4 regions of the Lysinibacillus sp. YS11 genome follow, and region 2 is predicted to be linked to each of the others. Evidence: riboswitches for the same ligand, from Rfam matches in the RefSeq annotation. Region 2 holds a riboswitch; each other region holds the start of a gene.
What was found. Region 2 has a riboswitch for S-adenosylmethionine ahead of LBYS11_RS20265 (bifunctional homocysteine S-methyltransferase/methylenetetrahydrofolate reductase). Riboswitches for the same ligand answer to the same signal wherever they lie in the genome.

Region 1 (7,846 bases), 2.2 Mb from region 2:
CAGGTGGAGTTACGAGAGGGAGATTACTATGAAATTGAACAATGGCTTTTAAGTGGTGAAGTAGAAGCAGGATTTTTGAATGGTCAAAAGTCAGAGCAATATCAGTTCACTGAGCTCCAACAAGACCCATTATTATGTATTGTTTCGGATAAAAGTCCATTGTTTGATAAGACAGAAATTGATATCGTAGATTTAGAGGATATGCCATTTATTATGACTTCCTATAAAGGGACAAATGATGTCAAGGTGCTATTAGAGCAATATCATGTTAAGCCGAATATCCGCTTTGAGCTTTCCGAGGAGGTAGGGATTCTTTCCATGATTTCTCATCATTTAGGGATCAGTATTTTACCTCAGTTGGTTATTCAAAATTTACCGCCAACATTGAGGGCGATTCCATTAAAGCAAGGTGGCTACCGAACGATTGGTATTGCCATGAAACACCATGCTTCGCCCGTCACAAAGAAATTTGCAGAGATATTAAGTGCTTGGCTAAAAGAACAAAACAGCTCCCTAAAATAGTGGCTATTGAAGCCTATCCTTACATTACGTTAAAATAGTATTTGTATATATTTCAGAAAATAGGTGAGTGTATGGGGACATTACAGGGCAAAACCGTACTCATTACAAGTGGGGGAACACTTGAAAAATGGGATCGTGTACGAGGTCATACGAATTTATCAAAAGGCACAATGGGGTGTTATTTAGCAGAGGCGGCGCTGGCTGCTGGCGCTAACGTAGTATACATGCATGGTTACTTTGCACAGCTCCCAGAAAACCAAAATGATATGACATTGATACAATTTGAAGGCATAGAGGATTTAGGACAAAAGGTACGTCATGCAGTTCAACAACAACATGTCGATATCGTTATTATGGCGGCTGCGGGCTCTGATTGGGTCATTGACAAAGTATATGATCAATCAGGTAATTTAATGGAGGAAACGGGGAAAATGCCTTCTGACGAACCACCTATTATTCATTTTAAAAAAGCACCAAAAGTATTAGGTCAAATTAAGGGATGGCAACCGAATGTAACGTTAGTAGGCTTTAAGCTCGAAGCAACGAATGATGAGGAATTCTTGTTAGCTCGTGCCAGACGGCGTATGGAAACAGCCAATGCACAATTTATGGTAGCAAATAGCTCTCAGTCTTTATATGGGGGGGATGAACCTCATTGGATTGTACCTGCCGATGGACAGCCTCTTAAAGTAATGGGCAAGCAAAAAACAGCAGAAGCTTTAATGATGTATTTACAAAATCAATAAATGTGAACTGTGTAGAGAAATATTTCTACACAGTTTTTTCTTGTCTAAAAGGTTAGCATCCTATAATATTTACTTAACGGTCGGTAAAAAAAGGAGGGTAATAATGGGAAATAAAGAACAAACTTTTCACAAAATTATAGAAATTGCTTATGGGATGTTTGCGGAAAATGGATTTGAAAAAACAAGCTTAGCAATGATTGCTACAGAGGTCGGTATTTCAAAACCAGCCATTTACTATTATTTTCAATCAAAAGATCAATTAATCGCTTTCATATTTGATGAATTGTATAAAGAAATTCAACATGATGTCGCTGTGGATTATAAAGAGCTTTCTTCTGCTAATTTTAAGGAGGAATTACTTAAGCTAGGCTATAAATCTATTGAGGCACAGGACAAGGACCCTTATTTTAATAAAATATTTAATCAATATGTACTATTAGCGGCCCGCGATGAAAACTATAAAAGACAATTAGTAGAGCTAGAAACCAGCTTTTTAACGAGCTTTGTTGCTATCCTACGATATGGCGTACAGCTAGGCGTGCTAGAGGATACTCCACATATAGAAGCGAAGGCACAGATGCTAGCCCTCGTCTATGATAATATCGGTAATTTCATGTTAACAGGCAACCAATTGAACTATAGGGCTATTTGGAAGGAGGCTGTACATAGCGTTATCCAAGGGGGCAAAGATGACAAAAAGAAATGATGATCGGCGCATTGAAGGTCTTGATTTTGCAAGAGCTCTCGCCATGCTTGGCATGTTCATTGTCAATTTTGGCGTCATAACAGGTTCTACAACGAATGGTTCAACATGGTTAATTGCCTTCCAACATCTTTTCGAGGGACGTGCTTCGGCCGTATTTGTCATGCTAGCAGGAATAGGGACAGCCTTAATGACTCGTCAGGCTAGAGAGAGTAAGGACCCAATCCTTCTTCGTCAAAATCGACTTACTTTGTGGAAGAGGGCGCTTTTGTTATTTACGATAGGGATAATATTATATGCAATCGGCTGGACAGGAGATATCTTACATTATTATGGCGTGTATATGTTTGTTGCTGCTTGGTTGATTGCCCAATCCAAGAAAATGATGATCTTCATAATCGGTGCCATCCTTATCCTTTCACAATGGCTTCAAATTCAATTTAGTTACCTTGCTGGTTGGCATCCAACATATGTGCTACTAGAGTATCTTGATTTTTGGACACCAGCAGGATTTATAAGAAATTTGATGTTTAATGGCTATCATCCACTATTCCCCTGGATTTGCTTCTTTCTGATAGGTATGGTAATGGGCACATTAGATTTAACAAATCATACATTAAGAAAAAAATTACTGGTGATAGGTTTATTGTTAGTCATCATGACTGAGACTTGTTCAACGTTATTCATTAAGATGACAACCATTCATTTATTAGATGTAGAGAGTGCATTGTATTTATTTGATACAGGACCGATTCCCCCGAATATGATGTATGTCCTATCTAATTCGGCTTCGGCTATTGTCATCATTGTTGGCTCCATCTATCTTGTAGAGACATGTAAAAATAAAGTTATTCAGTCTTTCATATTAACAGGACAAATGTCTTTAACGCATTATGTTGGCCATGTTGTTATAGGCATTGGAATACTAATTATTTGCCAAAAGCTGGAGAACCAAACACTTGCTTTTTCCATGCTGTATGCCTGCTGTTATTTTTTGGGATGTGTCGTTGTTTCTGTATGGTGGAGGACTAAACATCATCGAGGCCCACTTGAATTCATGATGAGGAAATGGAGCTTGTAATAAATTAATGGATTGCCATCTATTTCTCACTGACTAGGCATAAAATACTTTAGGTTTAGGGAGTCTTTTAATCTAAACGACATATTGCATAGTATTCAACTAGGTTTTCTAATATTTTGTATTGACATTCCTATAGCAGAATTATAGAATTATTTTCAAGAAACGCAGTACTCTTATCAAGAGAGGTGGAGGGACTTGGCCCAATGAAGCCTCGGCAACCGAACAACAGGTGCCAAATCCAACAGATGGTGTCTGAGAGATAGGAGGGGCTATCAATCAGTTTGATGCGTTGGCCTCTTTATGAACAATAAGGATAAAAAAGAAGGGGTGTATCGTATGGCTCAGTCAGTAAAAGTAGATGATAAGAAACTAGAGGCAATTGCGAAGGCGATTCAAAATCTTGAATTTGGTGAAGTGCATATTACGATTCAAGATGGTGTGATTGTGCAAATTAATAGGCTTGAAAAGCAGAGATTTCCGCAGAAAAAATAACAATGATTTCAGTAGAACTTATGTCAAACGGCCACCTATAAGCATGAAGGATTTCCTGTGCTTACAAGTGGCCCTTTTTTTGTGTAAAGGCTAGCTATAAAAGCTTTTTGGTATGGGACCGATATGACGGCGATGATAAAGCAAAGGCTCTTTTTGAGCATTTGTAATGTCTACGACCTGCCCAATAAAAATGGTATGGTCGCCAGCATCGATTTGCTGAAATGTTTTACATTGTAAATTAGCTGCTGTATCATGTAAAATCGGTAGTCCTAAAGAGGAAGTTGACCATTTTGCTTGTGCAAAGCGATCAGGGATTTTACTGGCAAATAGTGTACATAAATGCTCTTGATCACTCGCTAAAATATTGACCGCAAAATTTGGCGCAGTCGTGAAATAAGGATGGAGCTGAGATTTTTTATCGAGTGACCACAAAATAAGGAGCGGGTCGATTGAAACAGATGCAAAGGAATTGACGGTTAAGCCAATCGGTTTTGTGTCATGACATGTCGTGACAACTGTTACGCCTGTAGGATAATTACCTAATGCCAATTTAAAAGCAGCTACTAAATCTGTCATTCAAATCACCTCTTTATGAAATTAGTGAACGGAGTTTGTAGGTAAACGAAACTTTTTTTCATATCCTACTAGTAACTCCTTTTCTTGAGTAAATTTTAAACTAATCAAACATACAGGTAAAGGTAATGGGGAAAGAAAGGGGAATGGCCATGACTTTATATTTTGATCATTTGGTTCATCAAGTGGAATCACCAGAAAATATAAAGGTTTTCTTCAATAAACGAAATGTCCATACAGTGAATGGTGGGCAGCACACGATGTGGGGGACTTATAATACGTTAAGCTACTTTGGCTTAAGCTATATTGAACAAATTGCTATCTATGATCGTGATTTATTTGAGCAAGCGGCACAATACCCATATTCCCTACATTATACGTTTAAACGTGATCAAGAGCGCCAGGGATTTTCTCGAATTGCTCTGCGCACAAAAAATATTGAGGAAGAGGGTCGACGCTTGCGAGCATTGGGCTATGAAGTATATGGACCAGATGCATGTAGCAGAACAAGACCAGATGGCACTGTGGTAGAATGGAAGCTACTGCATTTTGGTAAGCCAGATCTGCCAATTGATTTTCCATTTTTGATTGAATGGGCGGAGGAAGATGAAGAGCGTTTGGTTCAATTAAAGGCAAGTGGTGCCATTGATGTCAAACAGGCTATAACGATGGAATCCGTCCAATTCTACGTCAAGGACATGCAGGCAACAGTTAAGCTGTGGCAAGAGGTGTTACAGCTACCAGTGCCTACGCAATATGAGCAGTATTTGTCACTACAGCTACCGAATATGCGCTTAGATTTCTATGAGGAAGAGAGCGCGATGACAATGACACTTGGTCATGTCAAAGAGGGACCATTTGGTGTGACATTAAAGGATCCTAAACGAACAAAGGAAACTTTAGTTTGCCCTGGTGCTTTTTATTGGATAAATCGATAATGAGAAAAGGCTGGGCCATAACTAACTGGGACCTTCATAAAGCTGAATAATCTTTAAATTAACAAACATGATAACTAGAAAAACCGAACTATTCCGAAACACTTCGTAAGCGTTTTAGTGGATAGCTCGGTATTTTTATGGGCTGAAACACTTTTGCTTCCGCCTTTTTACATAAGTATTGAAAAACAAAACCATCAATAGAATTTCTGATGCTGGCTACTTGCTTTCCTGTGGATTTAGCGTTACAGAGGAGACCCTGGAGCGAAATCACCTCCTCACCTTGCTAGAAAGTTTTAGCTAGTGACATGATCTTTAATTCAACAATATGGAAAAATCCACTTCATCAGAGAAGTGGATTTTCGTTGCCAATTATTATTCAATTGTCATTTTTCTCGGTGTTTCTGTACCTGTATACCAATCAAATTCAATTTCAAATGAATGCTTGTCGCCCTTTTTTGTATAGGAGTATTCGATTTTGAGCTGTTCACTTGGGCTGACAACTGTTGGCTCTGTGTCTTGAACAAAAGTGAATTCACCATTTTCTTTAAGCTTTTTTGCAAACGTTTCCAGTGTTGCTGCAAATTCTGCTACACTTTGTCGTTCTTTATGCTTCAAAATAACTTCAGTCATGGGTTTATTTTGTTTTTGCATCGAAATCCCTCCTTACGTCTTGTTACTTCTATTATAACATGGAGGGGGCATTCAGCTTATAAAACAATACAAAAAGCGGATGAAGGAAACGATGCATTTCCTAATCCGCTGCTAATCTGGAACTACACGGATAGTCCCATTACGCTTATAGTTTTACAACATTTGATGCTTGGGGTCCACGATTGCCTTCCACAACATCAAATGAAACCTTTTGACCTTCTTCAAGTGTACGGAAGCCTTCCTCCTGGATGCCCGTAAAATGAACAAATACATCTTCGCCATCATCACATTCAATAAAGCCATAACCTTTTTCATTATTGAACCACTTTACGATCCCCTGTTGCATAAGCATTCGCCTCCAATGCGCTTGAATGTAAAATAAAGTTAAATAAATGGTGCACTCATTGAGAAAATGTGAAAAAATTGCATTTTCTCTTAGAACATACAGGAATTGAACAAATAAGTCAATTGATTGACGAAATGCTTGCATATCTGGCTTTCTTTTTTTTCACAATTAAGACTATAATGGAAATGAACAACATAGAAAGTAGGATGCCAAATGACAACGAAAAATCAACCATTATCAGATTTAGAAATCGCTAGTCAAGCAGTGATCAAACCTATTACGGAAATTGCCAATGCTGCGGGTATTCCAGAGGATGCTCTTGAGCAGTATGGACGCTACAAAGCAAAGATCGACCCATTAAAAATTACTGCTCAGGGCGAGGATGCAAAGGTAGTATTAGTATCAGCTATAAGTCCAACCCCAGCTGGTGAAGGAAAGTCGACTGTGACTGTTGGACTAGCAGATGCCCTTCATCAATTAGATAAGAAGGTGATGGTCGCATTACGTGAACCATCATTAGGTCCAGTTATGGGCGTAAAAGGTGGCGCAACTGGCGGAGGTTACGCACAAGTTATACCAATGGAGGATATTAATTTACATTTTACTGGCGACCTTCATGCGATTACAACAGCTAACAATGCTTTATCCGCATTTATTGATAATCATATCCACCAAGGTAATACACTTAACATTGATCCACGACGCATTATTTGGAAGCGTGTCATGGACTTAAATGATCGTGCCCTTCGTAAGGTAGTGGTGGGATTAGGTGGTCCTGTTCAAGGCATGCCGCGTGAGGATGGCTTTGATATTACGGTTGCCTCTGAAATTATGGCAGTATTCTGTTTAGCCACAAGCATTGAGGATTTACGTGAGCGCATCGCTAGTATTGTGATTGGCTATACTTTCGAGCGTGAGCCTGTCTTTGTGCGTGATTTACAGGTAGAGGGTGCCTTAACACTATTATTAAAAGATGCCTTTAAGCCAAACCTAGTTCAAACATTAGAGGGAACACCTGCTATTATCCATGGTGGTCCATTTGCGAATATTGCCCACGGCTGTAATTCTATTATGGCGACACAAACCGCTCGTAAGCTAGCTGATATTGTGGTGACAGAAGCGGGCTTCGGCTCTGATTTAGGTGCTGAAAAATTCATGAACATTAAAGCTCGTAAGGGAGGCTTTAAACCAAGCGCAGTTGTCATTGTAGCGACAATTCGTGCATTAAAAATGCATGGTGGTGTACCGAAAACAGCGCTTGTAGGTGAAAATGTGGAAGCACTCCTACAAGGAATTGAAAACTTAGCTAAACATGTAGATACAGTTCGTACATTTGGCGTTGAACCAATTATTGCCTTAAATCGTTTTATCACGGACACAGAGGCTGAGCTAGAAGCCGTTCTGAACTGGTGTCAAGAAAATCATGTTCGCATTGCTCGTACGAATGTCTGGGAAGAGGGCGGTAAAGGTGGTCTAGCCTTAGCTGAGCAAGTACTAGCTGTGCTAGAGGAAGAAAACAACTTCTCTCCTTTATATGATGTAACAGAGTCAATTGAAGAAAAGGTACGTACGATTGTGCAAAAGGTATATGGCGGGAAAGATGTACAATTTACAGACCAAGCCAAAAAACAAATTGCCCAAATCGAAAAATTTGGTTGGGACTCCCTTCCAATTTGTATGGCGAAAACCCAGTATTCTTTATCAGACCAACCAAGTTTACTTGGTCGTCCAGAAGGCTTTACCATCACAATTCGCGAAGTTATTCCAAAGCTTGGTGCAGGCTTCTTAGTTTGT
Region 2 (7,846 bases):
TTCTTTAGTTCCTTCTAATATATAGTAAGCTAAACGACCTTCAACCGTTTTCGGAATATCGGCTTCCGTTTTTTCCTTCTTTTTATCACGATAAAAATCTGTAAACACTGCTAATGTTTCATCATTTGTATTAAAGAGCAGGTCATTTGCGAGTTTAATTTCCTCTTCCGGTATGGATGCGTAACGCTCCAATTTCTCTGTATTAACAATGGCATAATCTAAGCCTGCCTGTGTACAATGATAGAGGTAGACAGCATTCAGTACTTCACGGCCAACTGGTGGTAAGCCAAATGAAATATTACTTACGCCAAGTACCGTCAATGTCTGCGGCAATTTTTCTTTGATGAGTCGAATGCCTTCAATCGTTTCCAAAGCTGAACCAATATACTGCTCATCGCCCGTTCCTACAGGGAACATTAATGGGTCGAAAATGATATCCTCTGGTGCAATTCCCCATTTCTCCGTTAAAAGTTGATAGGAGCGTTCGGCAATTTCAAGCTTTCGATGACGGTCAACCGCCATTCCCTTTTCATCTATCGTTCCAACAACTAATGATGCACCATATTTTTTCACCAGTGGTAACACTGCATCAAACCGTTCTTCACCATCCTCTAGATTAATAGAGTTAATGATGGCTTTCCCTTGAGAAAACTTTAATGCTTCCTCAATTACTTTTTCATCAGTTGAGTCAATCACAAGAGGCACCTTAACCTTTTTTACAACCTCCTGCATAAATCCACGTATATCGGCTAATTCATCACGATCAGGGTTGGCTAAACAAATATCGATAACATGTGCACCATTTTTAACTTGAGCACGTGCAATCTCTGCGGCCTCCTCAAACTTTCCATCAATGATTAAATTCTTAAATTTACGAGAGCCGATAACATTTGTTCTCTCCCCAATAAATAACGGACGCATAGAATCGTCATACAATAACGGTTCAATTCCTGATACCGCATGACCATGTGTTTTTTCTGGTAATTGACGAGGTTTTTCATCTTTTAAGATCTCACGAATGGCTGCAATATGAGCGGGTGTCGTCCCACAACATCCACCTACAATATTAAGCCAACCCTTTTCTGCAAAACCTTTTAATTTTTGCGATAGCGATTCTGGTGATTCATGATAACACCCTTCTTCATCTGGTAAGCCAGCATTTGGGTAACAGCTAATATAGCCTGTTGAAAGCTCTGCTAATGAACGAATGTGATCCGTCATAAACTCAGGTCCCGTCGCACAGTTTAGGCCAACTGATAATGGTTTAATATGCTCGATCGAAATATAAAAGGCATCAATTGTTTGCCCTGCAAGCGTTGTACCCATCGGTTCTATTGTTCCTGAAATCATGACAGGTAGCTCTTTTCCCGTTGATGCAAAAGCGCGCTTTACGCCAAGTGTGCCTGCTTTGACATTGAGCATATCCTGACTTGTTTCTAATAACAAAACGTCGGCTCCTGCCTCAATTAAAGCTTTTGCCTGTACATAAAAATTTTCCTCTAGCTCTTCAAATGTAATACCACCTGTTACTGATAACGTTTTTGTTGTTGGCCCCATAGCCCCTGCAACAAAACGTGGCCAATCCGATGTGGAATAACGATCCACTGCTTGTCGAGCAATTTCCACTGCACGCTTATTAATTACTTCTGCTTTTGTGCCAAGATCATATTCATTTAACACAAGAGGCGTCCCACCAAATGTATTTGTACAAATAATATCTGCGCCTGCCTCTAAGTATTTATGGTGAATTTTTTCAATAACATCTGGTCTAGTAAGCACAAGATTTTCATTACAGCCATCAAGTTCCTCGCCACCAAAATCCTCTGCTGATAAATTTTCATTTTGTAGCATTGTTCCCATTGCGCCATCAAGAATTAAAATACGTTTCTCTAGTTGCTCTTCAATCGAGTGCTTAGCCATGTATACTTACTCCTTTTTTCTGTTCATCCAATTGCTTTATATATTTCATCAACTCTAGTGTCACATCGTAACGTAAAAATGGTGTAATAAGGTAAATCCCATTGAAATATTGCGTAGCCACTTCTACTAATTCTTTGGCAATAGCAATCCCTTCCAATGTTGCCTTTTCTTTATCTTCTCCACATGCTTTCATTCTTGTTAAGGCATCTTCAGATAATTTGATACCTGGCACTTCATGATGTAAAAATTCAGCGCTTTTATAACTCGTAACAGGCATAATACCGATGTAAATTGGAGCTTGTAAATGCTTTGTTGCCTCATAAATCTCTACAATTTTCTCTATCGTATATACTGGTTGAGAAATGAAGTAGTCTGCCCCATGCTCAATTTTCTTCTCCAAGCGTGTCACAGCACGATCTAACACACGGACGTTTGGATTAAATGCAGCAGCAACTGAAAAATTTGCTTTTTTACGAAGTGGCTTACCTGAGAAAGAGACCCCTTCATTTAATTGCTTAATTAATTGGATTAGCTCCATGGAAGATACATCATAAACACTTGTCGCACCTGGGAAATCTCCTACTTTTGTTGGATCACCCGTAACGGCCAACACATCATGAATACCTAAAGCATTTAACCCCATTAAATGAGATTGTAGACCAATTAAATTACGGTCTCGACATGTAATATGAGTTAGTGGGCGTACACCATGTGAGCTCTTCAACAATGCGCCCATTGCAATATTGCTAATACGTGGAGAGGCCAATGAATTGTCTGCCATCATAACTACATCTGCACCTGCATCATATAATTGCTTTGCTCCTTCAAGGAACCCATCAATCTCTAAATGTCTAGGCGTATCCAACTCTACTATGACAGAGCGTTCACGTTTAACCTTTTCATGAAGAGGCTCATACTTTGTTGGCTCCGCTTCCCGAACAATCTCAATCTTTTTAGGCTTCGCATGCTTCTCCTGAACCGGTGATAACTCTTCTAAATACTTCTTTGCTGCTGTAATATGTTTGGGTGTTGTACCACAGCAGCCCCCTATTAAACGTACACCTTGATCACGCAATTCAACAGCCGCTCGACCAAAATAATCAGCTTCTGATTCATAAACGACACGCCCATCCTCTAAGTCCAGAAGTGATGCATTTGGATAGGCCGACATAAATGCCTTATTAGGAAGTTCTACACCTTCAAATGCCTGAATTGTATGGTGTGGACCTAGTCGACAATTGACACCAACAATATCAGCACCTAGAGCTTCAAGCTCATGGAGAGCATTATTTAAAGACATCCCATTTTGTAGAACACCGGGCTCATGCATAGAAACTTGTGCAATAATCGGCAATTTTGTTTTTTCTCGTAGCATCTTTAAGGTTGCTGTTAATTCTTCAAAATCATAATAAGTTTCAAGTAAAAGGCCATCTGGATTCCCTGCAAGTAAGACGCTTGCTTGTTCTTCAATAGTCGCTAATATTTCATCCAAGGTTGCATCACTTTTACGAATTCCCCGAATACCACCAATTGTTCCTAAAACAAATTGACCGCCATCAGCCGCTGCTCGTTTTGCGATGGTGATAGCAGCTTCATTAAATTGTTGGACACGTGATTCCAATCCATAGCGAGCTAATTTAATGGCATTTGCACCGTACGTATTCGTTTGAATGATGTCAGCACCAGCCGCAATATATTCTCTATGAATCTTTTCAATTAACTCGGGTCTCTGAACATTCATTTCCTCATGGCAATACTCCAATCCATAGCCATATAGCACTGTGCCTATTGCACCGTCTGCCGTCAATACATGCGTTTTTAACCTTTCAAGCAATCCCATAAAATTAGCCTCTCTTCCTATGTCTCTATATAATAAAAAGCCTTCTTTCATAAAAAAAGAAGGCTTTAACGATTCATCATTGTTGTTCCTTCTCATCTTCGACTCAACGGTCTTCTGGATTTAGCACCTGACAATAAAGTTGGTTGCTGAAGCTTCAATGGGCCAGTCCCTCTGCTTCTCTTGATAAGAATTAAGTATGAATTTTTTAAATAATTAAAAGAATCATATCGTTTACTGACGAATGAGTCAAGACTATTTCACATAACAAAGTTTTTTTCCACTTAAAACCTTAGAAATTGGCAAGTTCCTTTGCAAGCTCTTCACCAATTTTTTTCCCGTTTTGAATGCAAGCACCAATACCTACGCCAAAATACGAGCACCCTGCAATCGATAAATTAGGATATTTCTCATGTAATTCTTGTAGTAATCCTTGTAATGCTTCACGATGCGCTAGATCATATTTAGGCATTTGATCAATCCATTTTGTTACATTCACAACGGTTGGCTGCTCCTCTATTCCTAGGCTCTTTCTCACATCTTCTAAAGCAACTGCTGCTAATTCTTCATCCGTCATGGCGCGTAGTTGCTCATAGGCTGGATTGATGCTCTTATAAAAGAGTCGCACAAGTAATTTATTTTCTTTCGATGTATGCTTCCATTTACGACTAGTCCAAGTTGCTGCATTACAAGTTACGTCTGAATTATGGGAAACAATATAGCCCGTTCCATCTGCTGGCAATTTAGCGTCTGGCACATCAAAACCCAAATAGATAGTAATCGCTGACGCTGTCGTAAATTGGTCAAAATAGCGGTTTAAAGATTCATCCTGTAGCAGATTTTGTACAGTTTCGTTCGGTAATGCTAAAACGACATAATCTGACTCAATAATTTCACCATTAGCTAAGGAAATTGTGTAGTTCTTATCTTGTTTTTGAACATTTAGTGTAGTAACACCCTTGATAATTTCTACATCGGATAAGGTTTGTTCAAGTCGATCAATTAAAGAAGATAAACCATTTTTAAAGGATATAAATTTTTTGTTCGCTGCTTTAACAAATTGCTCACGATTCGCATCAAAGCCTTTAATAATACTTCCAAAATCATTCTTATAATCAATTAAATACGGTAAAGTAGAGCCAATAGAAAGCTGATGTAAATCTCCCGAATAAACACCTGCAAGGACTGGTGCAATTTGATTTTTCACCAGTTCCTCTCCTAAATAGTAAGTTAAAAATTCACCGATAGAACTTTCCTTTGTGAAGCCATTGTTTGGCAATGTTAAATCCTTCAACGCTTCTTTTTTCCCTGCTCGGAAATAAGTGTACTTTCCTCTAAGGATGCTACACTCATCGGTATTCCGAAAGTTGAATCTGCCGGAATAGCATGTAACTCATTATTCGTATAAATATAAGAAATACCTGTTTCGTTGTAAACTAATTCCGCCTCAAAATCAAGCTCCTGCACGAGTTCCATAACGCCTTGATGACGGGCTACAATAGAATCAGCACCCGTTTCCATGATGAAACCTTGTTCATGTGCTGAATATAATTTGCCTCCTAAATATGTATTTTTTTCTATAAGCACTAGACGAACATCTAAATTATGTTCCTTCACTTGACGTTGCAAATAATGCATTGTACATAGTCCTGTAATACCGCCGCCTAAAACAACAACTGTTTTCATCATAACCGCCCCTATTATTCATTCTTTCTACAGTATAATCCTTTTTTCATTGAAAATTACGTTAAACCCTTTACAAATTTAGCAAAAATAGAGCTATTTCATCAGTGAAATAGCTCTTACTTTCTGAATCTCTATAAAATTGATTCTCTATAGCGATAACTTCACAACAAACATTTAAATAGGTACTATAGTGTTTATTACGTCTAAAAATATGAAAAATAGAATGTAAATGTTAGTAGTCTATCCTTTTAAATTTTGCGCAAAGCTCGCTAATTTTTCAGCTGAATTTGTTACCTCAGTAAATGAAGTGCCTAATTCACTTAATATGCCTACAATTGCTTGTATTTTTGTTGCCATACACTCATTTTGATCTTTTGCTTCTGTCATGGCTCCCAATATACTCGTAAATTGGCCTTCAGTTTGTAACATATTTTCTTCACCTGCTGCAACTTCATCTTGAATGTTGGTCAAAGAATACTCTAATTTCTCTGTTCGTTCACCTGTCTTTTTCAATAACAAAGCCACCGCTGTAACAGATTCTTTTGTCTGAATTGATAATTTACGTACTTCATCGGCCACTACGCTAAAGCCCTTTCCCGCTTCCCCAGCACGTGCTGCTTCAATTGCAGCATTTAAAGCCAAAAGATTCGTTTGATTCGCAATATTGGTCACAACACTCATAATTGTTTCCATTTCCTTAGACATACCTGATAATTGTTCAATATTCTCTTCTATATCATGAAGAGAATGACTAATATTGAGCATATTTTGTGATTGATTTTTTAAACGCTTGCGACCCTCAAGTGCTTGGTTTTCAGCCAGCGTAGACACATCGAGTGATTTTTTTGCCAAATGTTTAATTTCGTCAGATTGCTTACTTAAGCAGCAAAATGAATTATTGGTTTCCTGCGAGATAGCTGCAAGTGCTTCCGAAGAATCTACAATCTGTCGTTCAATCGCTTCTTTTTCATGAACCATTTTTTCTTTCAGTTGTTCCACAGTGTTTTCAAAAGCTTCTAAAACGAGTTGTTGCTCAAAATTACAAATTTTCGATATAGCTCTGATCGTATTAAATTGATCTTGTGGAAATTCTATATTTTTTTCGACTAAATCAATAAATGATATCGATAAATCTTGGAAAGCGCAGATATACCACTGTGTTCTAAGCCCAATGTGGACATGCACCTTTGCAATTTTTACACGCCTTTGGTAATACATCTCATCAATGGTTCCGTTAAACATTTCAATAATATGTTGCCGTAATGTTACTTTAAGCTTTTCTACAGAACTATGATGACTGATAATATCTACCAAATGATGCTCTGTTCCAATCATGTTGTAAAAACGGTTTACGATGTGATCTACATTATCCATAACTATTGGCTGGAAAGCTTTTAAATATTGTAAGTCGTTCTTCGTTAAGTTCAGCATTTCAATTTGCTTCGCCATCGATTGACGAGAGGACAAATCCATTTTCACTGTGTATTGCTGTAAATCCAATACCTTCGTCTTTCTTTGTTTTTGAAAAATCACACATCTTCCCTCTTTCATTCCGTTTACTTTCATCAGGCTGAGAAACATCAAATCCCTTTTAACATATTGATGGATACACGAAAAAATACCGATAAAATCTGATTAGTCAGATTTAATGGTTACATTCGATAGCGCAATTCCGTATGACAAACTTCCTCCAAAAGTATGTCGGGTACCCATTTGCTCAATTTATCCTAAGGTCATTTGCTCTCAGCAAACAGATATAGTCCCTACATGACTAACAGTAAATTATTTACGTATGCTTCTTTTCAAAATCACTCATTTACATTAATCATTTTATAAATGACTGTCAATCTTATTAATACCATTATTTTACACAAAATGTATAAAAAGTCCTTGTTGTTAAATAAAGCGTAATAAACTATAAAAAAGCTACCACAATATTATTGGGTAGCTTTTTTAACTATTTTTTTGTTTATTATGCTTACTTGCTTTATATTTATTCTACTTTTTTATCGATCATCTTCAAATTTCACTATACTAATATTTTTTATCCTCAATCATGATCTATCTAAATACTCGTAAACAGCAGTCTATTTTAGACCAAAATACCCTCATACCGTAGCAACATAAACGATTCTAAAAGCCTATGTTTTTTTAACACTAAATTTACAATCCTTTAAGTTCCTGTAATATTTTAGCCGCTTCTTCGGATCCTGCATCTGCCGCGAGTCCATACCATTTAATAGCTTCTTTCAGATTTCTATCTAACCCTGTATCTTTATTAAAAATATGCCCCAACTGTAGCTTGGCTTCCACATCTCCTTGAAGTGCAGCCTGCTTAAACCAATGAATACCTTTTTCGAGATTGCGTATTCCTGCCAGACCATTACTCCATATATAACCTAA
Region 3 (7,846 bases), 960 kb from region 2:
TTCTAACAATTGTAAAACCTCTGAGGAGCGAGAATCGACGATTTGATAGGCATAAATTCCAAAATAGATAAGCCCAATAACACCTGCAATAAATCCAGCAATAGTCATATACTTCTCTAATTTATTTTTCCATTTTATAGCCAACGCCCCATACCACCTTTAGATAGCGTGGATTTTTCGGATCAGCTTCAATTTTCTCACGTATTTTCCGAATGTGAACAGCTACAATATTTTCAGCATTATAAGCTTCCTCATTCCAAACACGTTCATAAATTTCACGAATCGAAAACACACGCCCTGCATTTTTCATTAATAGTTCTGTAATTTTATATTCTATCGGGGTTAGTCGAACTGGTTCTCCTTCTAGTACAACCTCTTTTGCCTCTTCATCAAGAATAAGTCCGTCTATTTCCACTTTTGTAGCTCCCTCACTATACGTTCCTAGCTGAACATAACGGCGCAGCTGAGATTTTACACGTGCCAACAGCTCTAATGGATGAAATGGCTTTGTTACATAATCATCTGCTCCAACCGATAATCCATGAATCTTATCGCCATCCTCCGCCTTTGCACTCAGCATGATAATCGGAATATTACGCTCTTCCCTAATTTTAAAGGTTGCTGTAATTCCATCCATATTTGGCATCATGATATCTAAAATTATTAAATGTACTTCATTGTTCTCTAGCTTTTTTAATGCATCTAAGCCATCTGCTGCTTTAATGACATGATAGCCTTCATTTTTTAAATAGATTTCAATACCATCACGAATATCTTGATCGTCATCTGTAACAAGAACTGTTAATTTCGTCATGATATACACCTCGCTCTCAAATATAAGTGTATCTTTTAAATCTTAAAAACCAGCTATTATAAAAATGAAGAATTTCTTAAGGTTTTAGCTTTTTTCTCCCACCCAATGTTAAAACAACAATGCCACCTAAAAGCATCGCTACTCCAAGCCAGGAAACTATACTTAAGTGTTCTCCAATTAAAAACACACCAAGAATTGCAGCAGTCAATGGTTCTGCTAATGAAAGTGTTACAGCTGAGGATGAACTAATTTTTTGTAGTCCACTTAAAAACAGGAAATACGCTACGCTTGTACACATAATCCCCATAAATAACATTGTCCATAAGTTGTGCACATCTACTAACCAGGAAAATCCATCTTGTATAGAAAACGGCAGTAAAAACAAAGCGCAAATGGAGAATGTCATAGCAACTGCGGGTAATGCTTCTTCTTGTGCCATTAATTTTTTACTTATGCTTGTGTAAAATGCAAAGGACAAACCTGCACAAAGCGCTAATGTGAATCCGCCAACGTGAACAGACTCCTCTCCATTATTCATAAACAATAAAAGACATCCGATAATGGCCATCAATGTAGCAAGTCCCCATACTGCTGTGGGACGTGTTTTCCATACTAGCCACTCTAATACACCAGAAAACACTGGTGCACTACCAATAGTAGCAACAGTTCCAATGGCTATACCTGTTAGACGAATGGATGAGAAGAAAAGACCTTGGAAAAACGCAATACTAGCCGCAGCTAAAATTGTCCATTTCCATGACCACCTTAAAAAATTAATTTTCCTCATTATAATCGTAATAGCTAATAATAAACTGCCACCAATTGCAGAACGAATCGTGGCTACAGCTATTGGAGATACCCCTTCATCCAAATATGTCTGGGCAGTACCTGTCATTCCCCATAGAATAGCTGCTAGTAATACAAACAATGAATTTAACATTTTTCAGCTCATCCCCGCTTCACATCTTTCTCCATACTAATCATACATATTTATCCAAAATCAAACAATTATCATTTTTACTTTTCTTTTAATTCCAATAGTATGTTTTCTCATGAATGGACGTTATAATAAAAACAGTAAAAGGAGCGAATCGTATGTACAAATCAATTGAAGAGACAGCTATTGATCTTGGTATGCCTGAGGATCAAGTAATGCGTCTAATTTACGAAGGACGCATCCGTTCTGTTTACGATGGCCAACAAATTTTAATCAATAGTGGACAATTCAGCACTTATTTTAAACAATTGGAACGTATAAAAGAGGAAATTGAAATTTGGCGTGCTACTCCTATTCCAGAGGACATAGACGTCAAAGATGAAGACTAAAAGCCCACCATTCATACAATTGAACATTGTTGAATGGCGGGCCTTTTTTAAAGCTTTTATTAGATTGTCACAACAAATCCTGCTCTTTTCCCAATGATTTCAGCATAATCTTCTACCATGACACTCGCTGTTGGATACATCCCTGCTCCAGGACCGATTAATGTTAATGTACCAATATAGTTAGTCTCTAATGCCACCGCATTGAACACATCATCGACTGGATAAAGTGGATGCTCTTTATCAACTAGTTGAGGACCTACTTTTGCAATAATCTTACCGTTAGCTAGTTTTTCCACCTCAGCAACATGGCGGTAACGAAGACCCTTTTCACATGCTTCATGAACCTGTTCAGCAGAGATACTATCGATCCCAATTACCTCTACATCTGACCAGTCAGGCTGCTCACCAAAAGCTAAGGCACTTAATATCATTAATTTTTTAAATGCATCCTGCCCAGATATATCATTATATGGATCTGCTTCGGCATAACCTAAGCCTTGTGCCTCTTTTAAAGCTGTTTCGAACGACCAGCCCTGTGCACGCATTTTTGTTAAAATATAATTACATGTGCCATTTAAGACACCTTGTATACGACTTACATCATTTACAAGTAAGATATTTTTCATTGTTTTTATCACAGGTACGCCACCAGCGGTAGTAGCCTCATAGCCTACAAAAACGCCATTAGCTTTTGCAAGATCCTGCAACTCCAAACCTCGTTTGGCAAACATCACTTTATTGGCAGTAATAACATGACATTTATGTTCCACCGCTCGCTTTAAATAACTGTATGCAGGTTCTTCGTTCACAATTGCTTCAAACACTACCTGCATACCTGGCTCTGCTAAGACTTCATCCATACTTGTTGTCATTAAATGTGCTGTACCTGGTACACGTTCACGACTAGCATCTGTCACTAAAATCTTCGCTACCTCTAATTCAATACCTAATTTATTTTTTAGCTCTTCTCGTTTTTCATTTAAAATATGGTAAATCCCCTGACCTACCGTTCCAAATCCTAAAATCGCTGCCTTTATAGTTGCCATTCTTGTTATTCCCTCCAACTTACATTCCGCAGTTTCATTAAAGCTAATTTTCCATGGGGTTGTGTCATGACAATTTGACACCCACCGCAGTCTTTAGCCAACAACTCTCTTTGTATGAGTTTCGCTATTTCTATATGTGTTAGGACACATACAAATTCAAATAATTCAAAATTTAACTTAAAGAAAATTGTAACGCAAATACACGCTTTGCACAAGAAAAATCTTTCTAGGAAGGACATTTGTTTTCTCTAGATGTGCAAAAGAAATCGGTTTCATTCCCTTTATTATACGTTTTATTAATCAATCTATAAGATTTGAACAAATATTGACTATTTAAATTTCAATATATGAATGTCTTTCTTCTATTATATATATGTATGCTCAGACACTCATAACAATCCCTTTAAAGAAAAAACTCATTCCCTGTAGCAGCAGAGAATGAGCTTAAAAATATGAGGGGGTTTTAACTTGCTTTTGAAAGCAATTGATAACGATATTGTGCTAAAGCTTGTTGAACAAGACTAATCTCTTCTTCTGTAAAATTTGGTATTGCATACGTACGTTCCACTAATTGAAATGTACCATACTTCAAGTAAAACTCTGTCGCAGGAAGTGAGATATGGCTCACACCGTACTGTTCATATGCCTCAAATACTTCCTTTACAGTAAAGTCCTTTTCAGTAAAAACATGTTCTTGAAATGCTGTATGACCAAATACTTCCTGCCATTTTCTTTCGACTGATGTAAGAAGGTGTTGAATGGATTTATTGTTGACAAATACATGCCCTTCATTTAGCTCATATATTAGATAGGATACAATGTTTTGCGCACTATAGATGTTACCCATTTTAAACACTCCTTTATCATCAGTTTTTGGGAAGAGTAGTCACTGGCTAGGCAACTACTCTTCTATATATTCAAAAGTGGGGGAGCACTTATGAAACATTTACCTTTTAAAAAAATTTTCGTACTGTTAACTTATTTCCTAGTATATAACATGGATTTAACAAAGTCAATAATACATATAAAATTACTTGGTATTATTTTTTATAAGGTTCTGATAATTAACGGATGCAGTAATAGATTGATGTAGCAACGTTTAACGCATTACCAAATGAGGCTAATCGAATGAGAAAATACGTTAACGTCACAACATCTTACCATTTTCTTTAAACTTTAAGCTTCTACTGTTTGTTCAGTTGTTGTAGCCTGTGTAATGGCTTGATCTAAATCAGCAATAATATCCTCTACTGCCTCTAAACCGATGGATAAGCGAATGAGCGACTCGGTTACACCAGCTTGAACTAATTCGTCTGCTGATAGTTGCTGATGAGTAGTGGAAGCTGGATGAATAATTAATGACTTTGCATCACCTACATTTGCTACATGTGAAAATAATTTCACGCTATCAATAAGCTTTCGCCCAGCTTCTCGTCCACCCTTTATGCCAAATGTAAGCACTGAACCGAAGCCATTTCTTAAATATTTTTTTGCTAACTCATGTGTCGGAAAATCTTCTAGGCCATTATAATTTACATACTCCACAAATGGGTGGTTTTGTAAATACTCAGCCACTGCCAATGCATTTTCGTTGTGTTTAGGGATACGCAGATGAAGCGTTTCTAACCCTTGCAATAAATTAAAAGCAGCATCAGCACTTAATGTTGGACCAAAATCACGTAATAATTGTACACGTAGCTTTGTAGCAAAGGCAGCAGAAGCTGTATCAATTCCATAACGTAGACCATGGTAAGAGGCATCTGGTTCAGTAAAACCAGGGAATCGACCGCTAGTCCAATCAAACTTACCAGCGTCTACAACAACGCCCCCTAAAGTTGTACCATGACCTCCTATCCATTTAGTTGCTGAATGAACTACAACATCTGCGCCGTATTCAATAGGTGTAGAACCGTAAGGAGAAGCGAACGTGCTGTCAATAATTAATGGTAGACCATTATCATGTGCAATTTTAGCTACTGCCTCAATATCTAAAACCTTTAAACTTGGATTACCATAAACCTCTGCAAAAACAGCTTTTGTTTTATCAGTAATCGCTGCTTTGAAATTCTCTGGGTTTGTTTCATCTACAAAAATTGTTTTAATACCATAGTTTGGTAATGTGTTAGCGAATAAATTATACGTACCACCATATAAAGAACTAGCTGCTACTATCTCATCACCAGCTCCAGCTAGATTTAAAATGGAAAATGCGATAGCTGCTGCACCAGATGAAAGTGCTACTGCTGCTGTTCCACCTTCCAATAAAGCCACACGTTTTTCAAACACATCAACTGTTGGATTGGTAATTCGTGTGTAAATGTTCCCTGCTTCCTCTAAGGCAAAAAGACGTTGCGCATGAGCAGTGTCTTTAAATACGAAAGCAGTTGAGCGATAGACTGGAACTGTGCGAGATCCCGTCACTGGGTCTGGCTCTTGACCACCATGCAACAGCAATGTTTCTGGTTTAAAATTTGTCATTGTGTACCTCCAAATGGTTATTTTTTTACGATGGTACCGGAGATGAGGAGGATTTTCTGTAGAAAACAAAAACCCTCTTCAGCTAAGAAGAGGGTTGCGGTTGCAAGTTTTCCTCCCCTTATCTGCCAGATCCAAGTAAGAATCTGTAGGAATTAGCACCTTAGTAAGCTCATTGCTTACTGGTTGCCGGGCATCATAGGGCCTATCCCTCCGCCGCTCTTGATAAGAGTATGAGATTCAATTTCCATCGTTGTTACACAGTATAAACATAGAGTTTTTTTCTGTCAACATGTAAATTTTATTTTTTCCGAAACTTCTGTCTGCTCTTATACGTAATATGAACGCATACACTATTTTAGAAAAAATTTTGAGAGGAGTATTTTTATGGTAAAGGCCGTGATCATTTTTCTTATGATTGGCTATATAATAGGCTGTATTCACGGCTCTAAAGTGGCTCAATTTTTATCGGGGGTTGATTTAAAAAAGGCTGGCCACGGTAATGCTGGTGCCTCTAATGCCACTCTTTCCCTTGGCTGGAAGTATGGCGTTTTAGTAGCCCTCATCGATATAGGCAAAGGCGTTGTCGCTATTATAGGTGCACATTTTTATCTAGCGGACGCTATTCATTTAACAGAAGAACAAATTTGGCTGCTTACTTATATTATGGCTGCTGGGGTTATTTTAGGTCATAATTTCCCCTTCTACATGGGCTTCAACGGCGGGAAAGGAACGGCCTCCATCATTGGTATTTTACTTGCTGTTGATTGGAAGATTGGTTTATTTGCACTTATTTTATTTGTTATTTTATCCTTTGCAACAAATTATTTAATTGTAGGTGTTCTAGAATTTTATCTCGTGTTTTGTACAGCAACTTATTTATGGATTCCTGGCATTGGCCCAACCATTATAGCTCTTCTTCTTTTTGGCATAGCCATCATCCTGCACCTCGAAAATATTAAACGATTAGTCAATGGAACAGAGCCTAAAGTAACTTCTGCCTTTAAGAAAAAGAAATAATATTTAATGGATATTTTTGTATTTTTTGTGACCGTATTTTTTCTCTTTATCTACTCATATTGCTGTAAAAAACACCATTTTCACATAGATTTTTTTCTACAATAAAATAGACATATTCTTATCTCAATAAAACATTATACAGGCCGATGTTATGGATAATAATCGTCATTTTTATCGTAGAAAGGATGAGAAAATATGTCTTCACCAAAGCAAGCAGCTACAAAACTTAATTTAAAGCCACTATGGATTGGCTTGGCATTCGCGTTACTAATCATTATTACCTTTTTACCTAACAATGGTGATTTACCTATAGCTGGGCAACGAGCTTTAGCCATTTTAGCTTTTGCAGTCATCCTTTGGGTTACAGAGGCCGTTTCATATCCTGTGAGCTCGGCCATGATCATTGCACTAGTAACTGTTTTACTAGGACTCGCTCCGTCAATGGATAATCCAACTACAGAGCTAGGAACAGCTAGCGCATTAAAATTATCTTTAAGTGGCTTTAGTAATTCTGCCGTTGCTTTAGTAGCAGCAGCTCTTTTTCTAGCCGCAGCAATGCAAATTACTAATCTACATAAACGACTTGCACTTTGGATTCTTTCACTGGTAGGAACGAAAACAAAAGCTATCGTATTTGGCGCTATTTTAGTGTCTATCGTCCTCGCATTTTTTGTACCTTCTGCTACAGCACGAGCTGGCGCAGTAGTACCGATTTTGCTTGGAATGGTGGCAGCATTTGGTTTACCACGTGATAGTCGGCTTGCTGCCTTATTAGTTATTACTTCGGTACAAGCCGTTTCCATTTGGAATATTGGTATTAAAACTGCAGCAGCTCAAAATATGGTGGCTTTAAACTTTATCCAAGAGCAATTTAATGTGGATATTTCATGGGGTGCTTGGCTACTTTATGCAGCCCCCTTCTCAATTATTATGTCGATCTTTTTATTTTTCATTATGATTGCTTTAATTAAACCTGAGACTAGCAATATCGAAGGTGGTAAAGAGGTCATCAAAAAACAGCTTGCAGAGCTTGGCCCATTAAAGGCTCCTGAAATTCGTTTAATCATTACATCCGTAGTTTTACTATTTTTCTGGGCAACTGAAGGGAAGCTACATCCATTTGATACGACAACAGTCACAATTATTGCTATCGCGATTCTATTAA
Region 4 (7,846 bases), 390 kb from region 2:
GGGCCTATCGTGGCAGTGCCAAAAGCGTTGGAAATTGCAGGTTTATCCATCGAAGATATTGATTTATGGGAAATCAATGAAGCATTTGCTTCACAGTCATTACAGGTGGTACGTCATTTAGGCATCGACCAAGAGAAAGTCAATGTCAATGGTGGAGCGATTGCATTAGGTCATCCACTAGGCGCAACGGGAGCTATTTTAACATTAAAGCTAATTCATGAATTGAAGCGTCAAGGGAAGAAATATGGTGTAGTGACAATGTGTATTGGTGGCGGCATGGGTGCTGCTGGCGTATTTGAAATTCTATAATTTTTGCTAGATCAGCTTGAGGTGTACTGTTTACGGTTGCCTCCGAACATTGTATACGTCAAGCTTTTCTATACATGATCATTAGGGGAATCAACTAACAAAAAGATATATTGGGAGGAATTAATCATGACTGAAAAAACAACTGATTTCATTAAAGGCGGCGGATTTCTTATTGAAGATGTGGAATTAGATCGTGTATTTACACCGGAAGATTTCACTGACGAGCATAAAATGATTGCTAAAACAACAGAGGAATACGTTACAAATGAAGTTTTACCAGTAGTGGAAAATTTAGAGCACCATGAATTTGAGCATTCAGTGCGTCTCCTAAAAAGTGCAGGCGAATTAGGCTTACTTGGAGCAGATGTGCCTGAAGAATACGAAGGGCTAGGATTAGACAAAGTTTCTTCAGCTTTAATCGCTGAAAAAATGTCTGTTGCAGGTGGTTTCTCTATCACACATGGTGCTCACGTTGGTATTGGGTCATTACCAATTGTTCTATTCGGTAATGAAGATCAAAAGAGAAAATATTTACCTAAGCTTGCTTCAGGTGAATTAATCGCTGCCTATGCATTAACAGAGCCAGGTTCAGGTTCAGATGCTCTAGGTGCAAAAACGACTGCAAAATTAAACGAAGCTGGCACACATTATATTTTAAATGGTGAAAAACAGTGGATTACGAATGCAGGCTTTGCTGATGTATTTGTGGTCTACGCAAAAATTGATGGCGATAAATTCTCCGCCTTTATCGTAGAACGTGCCTACAATGGTGTTTCAGTTGGTCCTGAAGAAAAGAAAATGGGGATTAAATCATCATCAACTCGTACATTAGTATTGGAAGATGCGGAAGTACCTGTAGAAAATCTATTAGGCGAAATTGGTCGTGGGCATATCATTGCGTTCAATATTTTAAACATTGGTCGTTATAAACTAGGCGTGGGCACAATTGGCGGATCGAAACGTGCATTGGAGTTAGCTATTCAGTATACAAACCAACGTCAGCAGTTTAAGACAAAGCTTTCTGATTTCAATCTGACAAAAGAAAAATTATCAACGATGGCTTCTCAATTGTATGCTTCAGAATCATTAAACTATCGTACTGTGGGTCTATTTGAGGATCGTTTAAGCCAATTAAGCCTAGAAGAGCAAAAGCAAGGAAGAGTGATTGCAGGTGCGATTGCTGAATATGCTATTGAATGCTCTATTGCCAAAGTATTCGGTTCAGAAACATTAGACTATATTGCAGATGAAGCAGTACAACTTCATGGCGGTTATGGCTTTATGGCTGAGTATGAGGTAGAGCGTATTTACCGTGATTCTCGTATTAATCGAATTTTTGAAGGTACAAACGAAATTAACCGCATGATTGTACCTGGTACATTTATGAAAAAGGCGCTAAAAGGTGAGCTGCCATTATTACAAGTTGCTCAAAATTTACAGCAAGAGCTGCTTATGCTAATGCCAGAGGAAATCGGTACAGAGCCGTTAGCACAAGAAAAATATTTAGTGAAAAATGCCAAGAAGATTGCTGTATTAGCTGCAGGATTAGCAGCACAACGCTTTGGTGCAAAACTTGATCAAGAGCAAGAAGTATTGGTAAACATTGCGAATATAGCTAACCAATTATTTGCAATGGAATCAGCTGTCTTACGTACAGAAAAAGCAATTGCTCGTGACGGTGCTGAAAAAGCACATCAAAAATTGCTATACACACAAATTTTCTGCCAAGAAGCATTCGCAGAAATCGAAAAAGAAGCAAAAGACACAATTCTTGCTTCAGCGGATGGCGATGCAGCCCGTATGACATTATCTGCACTGCGTAAGCTAACGCGTAATAATCCATATAATTTAATTGCGAAGAAGCGTGAGGCTTCCGTTAAATTAATTGATGCTGAAAAATATATTGTTTAATAGTGCAAATTTAACCTAGCTATCTGCAAAAGATAGCTAGGTTTTTTTATGAGATGGATAATTGTAAAAGGAGCGGATAAATTTGCACAACTGGTGGATAAACTTACAAAAAAGAGTGAAGTTCACCATTGAAAACAACTATGATGGTATACTACAGAAAAAGACAGAAGAGGAGCATTGTAATGACGATTCAATTTTTCCATTATCCGAAATGTACAACATGTAAAAAGGCACAGAAGTGGTTAAATGAGCATGAGGTTTCCTATGAAGAGGTACATATCGCAGAGCAACCTCCCACTAAAGAAGAATTAACAGCTATTTGGCAAGCTAGTGGACAGCCTTTGAAGAAATTTTTTAATACCTCAGGCATGAAATATCGTGAGTTTGGCTTAAAGGACAAGTTAGCAGAAATGACGGAGGATGAGCAGCTTGAGCTACTTGCTTCAGATGGCATGTTAATTAAACGTCCCATCGTGACAGATGGAAAAAAAGTTACTTTAGGTTTTAAAGAAGTAGATTTTGAGCAAGCTTGGAAATAACCGTATTAAACCTTGTATTTATAGGAGAAGTATGGCACACTGAAAGTGAATATATTACATATTTATGGAGGGGTTTTTTGCATGAGCACACCTAAAGACTTACGATACTCTGAAGAACATGAATGGGTAAAAGTAGAAGATGGAAAAGTACGTATTGGTATTACTCACTTCGCACAATCTGAATTAGGAGATATCGTATTCGTTGAGCTTCCACAAGTTGGCGACGAAATCAAAACAGATGATCCATTCGGTAGCGTAGAATCAGTAAAAACTGTTTCTGAATTATATGCACCAATCTCAGGTACTGTAGTTGAAGTAAATGCAGATTTAGAAGATAGCCCAGAATTCGTTAATGAATCACCATATGAAAAAGCATGGATGATCGTTGTTGAGCCTGCTGACGCATCAGAAGTTGAGAAACTAATGACAGCAGAGCAATACGAAGAAATGATCGCTGAATAAGACAAGCCATAATCGAAAAACGTCGGAAACTACCGGCGTTTTTTGTTATATAATGACTTATAAGTGGGGATCTCTAAATGGAGGTGGCGTAATGTTCGAGGGAAAATGCTTGATAGTAGAAGGGCGCTCAGATAAGCTACAAATTGAGCCTATTTTGAATGAGAATGTTACAATACTATGTACGAATGGTACAATTGGTGTGCATCAATTAGAAGAACTACTGGATCCCTATGAGGGCTGTGAGCTATTTACTTTTTTTGATGCAGATACTTCTGGTGATAAGCTACGTGCATTAATGGACAGACATTATCCAGAGGCTGAGCATCTGCGCACAATGCCAACATACAAGGAAGTAGAAACGACACCAAGAAAAGTGCTAGCAATGATTTTACTGCGTGCACATTTTTCAATCCATAATGAATATATTTTGTAAGGTTGCGTGAGTAAATGGAAGAATGGTCAATAGAGCAGTGGGAAGCGGCTAAACAGTCGGGAGAGAAAACTGCATTTTATTTATATACACCGATGTGTGGAACGTGTGCAGTGGCATCTAAAATGATGTCCATTATTGAGCAATTACTGCCACAGCTACAAATGGGTAAAGCAAATATCAACTTTTTGGAACACATAGCTTATGAGCATCAAATTGAAAGTGTTCCCTGTCTACTCATCAGTGATGGCGGAAAAGTGACAGAAAAGATTTATGCTTTTCAATCCGTACCATTTTTATATGAATTGTTAAAAAAATCAATTGACTGAACTTTACTAGCGTGGTAAAGTATCAAATATATTATTAAAACATTAAATATATCGAACTCTTATGAAGAGTGGCGGAGGGAAGTGCCCTATGAAGCCCGGCAACCATCACAATGTGAAAAGGTGCCAAATCACCCAAAGATTTTTCTTTGAAAGATGAGAGAACGGTTTAACGTATCATACGTGACCCCTTCTACTTGTCTGTGAGTGAAGGGGTTTTCTATATGAGAAAAGGAGTATTCGCTATGATCCAGCTTCAAAATATTACAAAGAAATACAAAACAGCAAATGGCGAATTAACAGCAGTCAAAGACGTCAACCTTACTATTAATAAAGGTGAAATTTTTGGCATTATCGGCTATAGTGGTGCTGGTAAAAGTACCATGATTCGTTTATTAAACGGTTTAGAGAAACCGACAGCAGGAACAGTAACGGTGAACAATCAAGAATTTTCATCGATAAAAGGGCAAAAACTTAGAGCAGCTAGACAAAAGGTAAGTATGATTTTCCAGCATTTTAATTTACTTTGGTCAAGAACAGTTGCCGAAAATATTGCATTCCCTTTAGAAATCGCAGGCTTCCCAAAGGCTCAACGTGAAGCGCGTGTGAAGGAATTAATTGCCCTTGTAGGCTTAGAAGGGCGCGATAAGGCATATCCATCTCAGCTTTCTGGGGGACAAAAGCAGCGTGTAGGAATTGCACGTGCATTAGCGAATAATCCAGAGGTTTTACTATGTGATGAGGCGACATCCGCACTCGACCCTGAAACAACGGATGCCATTCTTGATTTACTCGTAGATATAAATGAACGCTTAGGCTTAACAATCGTCCTGATTACCCACGAAATGCATGTCATCCGCAAAATTTGTCATCGTGTAGCGGTGATGGAGGCAGGCGAAATTGTGGAACGTGGTGAGGTATTACAAGTCTTCCAAGCCCCACAGGCGGCTATCACTAAGAAATTTGTATCTCAAATTACAGACACTAAGGAAACACAGGATACAGTAGCACAAATTAAAACAAACTATCCAACTGGACAACTTGTCAAATTGATTTTTGTTGGTGAAAAAACAGAACAGCCTGTCATCTCACATCTTGTGAAACAATTTGATGTAGAAGTAAGTATTGTTCACGGAAATATTTCGCAAACAAAAAATGGTGCATATGGTACATTGATTGTGCAAATTGATGGCTCTCAGACAAACGTCACTGAAGCCCTTCGTTATTTAAATACAGTGGAAGTACAGACGGAGGTGATTGAAAATGCTAACTAATCTCTTTCCGAATGTAGACTGGGAAAATATGTGGCAAGCTACGTATGAAACTTTATACATGACAGCTATATCAACGGTTGTGACATTTATTCTTGGGTTAGTCATTGGTATTGTTCTATTTCTAACTAGCCCCAATCAGTTATGGGCAAATAAAATCGTTAACTTTTTAACAGGATCACTCGTTAATATTTTCCGTTCCATTCCATTTATCGTATTAATTATTTTATTAATTCCATTTACGAAGTTTTTACTAGGTACAATTCGCGGTGCCAATGCAGCGTTACCTGCTTTAATTATCGGTGCAGCACCGTTTTATGCTCGTATGGTATTAATTGCGTTACGTGAAATTGATAAAGGTGTGATTGAAGCAGCCCGTTCAATGGGAGCAAAAACTTCTACGATTATTTGGAAAGTATTGGTTCCGGAATCATTACCAGCTTTGATTTCTGGTATCACTGTAACGGCTGTTGCTCTTGTAGGATATACAGCGATGGCAGGAATTATTGGTGCAGGTGGTCTTGGTAACTTAGCTTTCTTAGACGGCTTCCAGCGAAATCGCCAAGATGTGACATTAATGGCAACTATTTTGATCTTAGTAGTCGTATTTATTATTCAATGGATTGGTGATTTAATTACCGAGAAAATTGATAAACGCTAGCAAGAAAAAGGGGTTATTCCGGTTTTTACCGCTAACATATTTTAAACAAATAAAAGGGAGTGTCATAAATGAAAAAGTTATTAGCAGGATTATTTTTATCAATACTTGTACTAGCATTAGCAGCTTGCGGTACAGATAAAAAGAAGATGAAAAATCAGCATCTGGCGATCAAACAGATAACAAAGAAAACGTAACATTAAAAGTAGGTGCTTCTAATACACCGCACGCAGTTATTTTAGAAAAAGCAAAACCGATCTTAGCTAAAGAAGGCATAGACCTTGAAATTGAAACGTATACAGATTATGTTCTACCAAACCAAGATTTAGAGTCAAAAGATATTGATGCAAACTATTTCCAGCACATTCCTTACTTAGAGCTACAAATTAAAGACAATGGCTATGATTTCGTTAATGCAGGTGGCGTTCATATTGAACCAATCGGTATTTACTCTAAAAAATATAAAACGTTAGAAGACCTGCCTGAAGGCGCAACAATTTTACTTTCTAATTCAGTATCTGACCATGGTCGTATGCTGTCATTGCTAGAGGCTAAAGGCTTAATCAAATTAAAAGAAGGCATTGATAAAACAGCAGCAGAATTAAAGGATATTGAAGAAAATCCTAAAAACTTTAAATTCGATGCAAATACTGCCCCAGAAATGCTTGTACAAATGTACGAAAATGATGAAGGCGATGCAGTACTTATCAATTCTAACTTTGCCATCGATAACGGTTTAAACCCAATTGAAGATGCTATTTCTCTTGAAGATAAGGAATCTCCATATGTTAACATCATCGCTGTACGTGCAGGTGATGAAACAAAACCTGAAATTAAAAAATTATTAGAAGTATTAACATCTAAAGAAATCCAAGACTTCATTTTAGAAGAGTGGAAAGGTGCAGTAGTACCGGTAAAATAAGAATTAAAAATTTTATAAAAGGGTACATAAGTTTAACGACTCATGTACTCTTTTTTATTTGTAGTTAAATTGATGAGAAACTATGTATTTTTTATGACGTCTATTTATGTTTAGATATTGTTTAGTCATATTTATTACTATAGTAATGTTGTTAATCTACGAAATAAATGATAGAAAGTAATAATAAGAAAAAACTAGATGGAGTGATTCTAATGAATGATATAAAATTCACCCATGACATCATGCAAGAACATGAAGTAGAGCGCTACTTTAAAATATGGCGAGAAAGTGTTATTAGATCACGCCTTACTATAACAGCAGTCTTTTTAAAAACAGCTAATGCTACACAACTGAATGAAAATGTGAATGATCAAGTTACCTCGTTTTTACAATCAAAAATACGCAAGACAGACTTGCTTTTTCAATTATCCGACGGAGATCATTGGGGCATCTTCTTTTACAAAGTAGTGAAGTAGAAGCTAGGGCGTTTTTAAAACGAATATTTGCCATCTTAAAAGCAGAACGGAAGTTCCAACAGATTGCATTAAAGGCCTCTATAACAGAAATAAGAAATAATAACGTTATTTTTGAAGAGCTGTTAAATAAAAATAAACAGATGTTATCAGGGGATGAGCAATTAACATGGAGTATAGCAGAGGTAAAGGATTACTGTGAGCAACCAACTGAATTAGTGAAAGTTAGTATTATTGAGCAAAACGCCATTTTTAGACAAGTATTAGAGTCAACGCTTAAGCAAATAAATATCCCTTATTTTTCTTTAGATGTAAAGGTTTATGAGGATGGCTATAGCTTTTTGCAATCGGATGATTATAAATCAGGGCATATGCATCTAATTCTTATGAATGATATTTTACCTCTGAAAAATGGCTTAGAAATATTGCATATCTTACGACATATGCCAAATGAAAAGAAATTTATTATTTATATGATGTCAGAACGCAATTCTGAAGGAGCAGCGCTTAATGCTTATGAGGGCGGTGTTGATGAATATATTGTC

Region 1: it holds a riboswitch for S-adenosylmethionine, as region 2 does, so the genes downstream of both, LBYS11_RS07830 (YezD family protein) here and LBYS11_RS20265 (bifunctional homocysteine S-methyltransferase/methylenetetrahydrofolate reductase) in region 2, are expected to answer to the same signal.
Region 3: it holds a riboswitch for S-adenosylmethionine, as region 2 does, so the genes downstream of both, LBYS11_RS01990 (O-acetylhomoserine aminocarboxypropyltransferase/cysteine synthase family protein) here and LBYS11_RS20265 (bifunctional homocysteine S-methyltransferase/methylenetetrahydrofolate reductase) in region 2, are expected to answer to the same signal.
Region 4: it holds a riboswitch for S-adenosylmethionine, as region 2 does, so the genes downstream of both, LBYS11_RS18355 (methionine ABC transporter ATP-binding protein) here and LBYS11_RS20265 (bifunctional homocysteine S-methyltransferase/methylenetetrahydrofolate reductase) in region 2, are expected to answer to the same signal.

What each region holds. Positions count from the first base shown of each region.
Region 1 covers NZ_CP026007.1:1,646,307-1,654,152, forward strand. The annotation lists gene LBYS11_RS07810 (LysR family transcriptional regulator) at 1-522, shown strand, start outside; gene LBYS11_RS07815 (phosphopantothenoylcysteine decarboxylase domain-containing protein) at 594-1,268, shown strand; gene LBYS11_RS07820 (TetR/AcrR family transcriptional regulator) at 1,372-1,974, shown strand; gene LBYS11_RS07825 (DUF418 domain-containing protein) at 1,958-3,052, shown strand; SAM riboswitch class I at 3,223-3,318, shown strand; gene LBYS11_RS07830 (YezD family protein) at 3,353-3,544, shown strand; gene LBYS11_RS07835 (flavin reductase family protein) at 3,635-4,120, opposite strand; gene LBYS11_RS07840 (VOC family protein) at 4,270-5,055, shown strand; gene LBYS11_RS07845 (amphi-Trp domain-containing protein) at 5,428-5,706, opposite strand; gene LBYS11_RS07850 (cold-shock protein) at 5,852-6,052, opposite strand; gene LBYS11_RS07855 (formate--tetrahydrofolate ligase) at 6,266-7,846, shown strand, end outside.
Region 2 covers NZ_CP026007.1:4,039,599-4,047,444, forward strand. The annotation lists gene metH (methionine synthase) at 1-1,920, opposite strand, end outside; gene LBYS11_RS20265 (bifunctional homocysteine S-methyltransferase/methylenetetrahydrofolate reductase) at 1,913-3,760, opposite strand; SAM riboswitch class I at 3,850-3,950, opposite strand; partial or broken gene LBYS11_RS20270 (protoporphyrinogen oxidase) at 4,050-5,443, opposite strand; gene LBYS11_RS20275 (globin-coupled sensor protein) at 5,684-6,976, opposite strand; gene LBYS11_RS20280 (tetratricopeptide repeat protein) at 7,607-7,846, opposite strand, start outside.
Region 3 covers NZ_CP026007.1:416,078-423,923, reverse strand. The annotation lists gene LBYS11_RS23020 (hypothetical protein) at 1-144, opposite strand, end outside; gene LBYS11_RS02015 (response regulator transcription factor) at 122-814, opposite strand; gene LBYS11_RS02010 (DMT family transporter) at 891-1,754, opposite strand; gene LBYS11_RS02005 (MerR family transcriptional regulator) at 1,910-2,140, shown strand; gene LBYS11_RS02000 (homoserine dehydrogenase) at 2,200-3,186, opposite strand; gene LBYS11_RS01995 (hypothetical protein) at 3,650-4,033, opposite strand; gene LBYS11_RS01990 (O-acetylhomoserine aminocarboxypropyltransferase/cysteine synthase family protein) at 4,363-5,664, opposite strand; SAM riboswitch class I at 5,780-5,893, opposite strand; gene LBYS11_RS01985 (glycerol-3-phosphate acyltransferase) at 6,049-6,681, shown strand; gene LBYS11_RS01980 (DASS family sodium-coupled anion symporter) at 6,877-7,846, shown strand, end outside.
Region 4 covers NZ_CP026007.1:3,649,640-3,657,485, reverse strand. The annotation lists gene LBYS11_RS18385 (acetyl-CoA C-acetyltransferase) at 1-309, shown strand, start outside; gene LBYS11_RS18380 (acyl-CoA dehydrogenase family protein) at 436-2,220, shown strand; gene LBYS11_RS18375 (arsenate reductase family protein) at 2,403-2,759, shown strand; gene gcvH (glycine cleavage system protein GcvH) at 2,841-3,221, shown strand; gene LBYS11_RS18365 (toprim domain-containing protein) at 3,313-3,654, shown strand; gene LBYS11_RS18360 (thioredoxin family protein) at 3,669-3,980, shown strand; SAM riboswitch class I at 4,037-4,140, shown strand; gene LBYS11_RS18355 (methionine ABC transporter ATP-binding protein) at 4,223-5,251, shown strand; gene LBYS11_RS18350 (methionine ABC transporter permease) at 5,241-5,909, shown strand; partial or broken gene LBYS11_RS18345 (MetQ/NlpA family ABC transporter substrate-binding protein) at 5,978-6,828, shown strand; gene LBYS11_RS23800 (hypothetical protein) at 7,041-7,304, shown strand; gene LBYS11_RS18340 (response regulator) at 7,271-7,846, shown strand, end outside.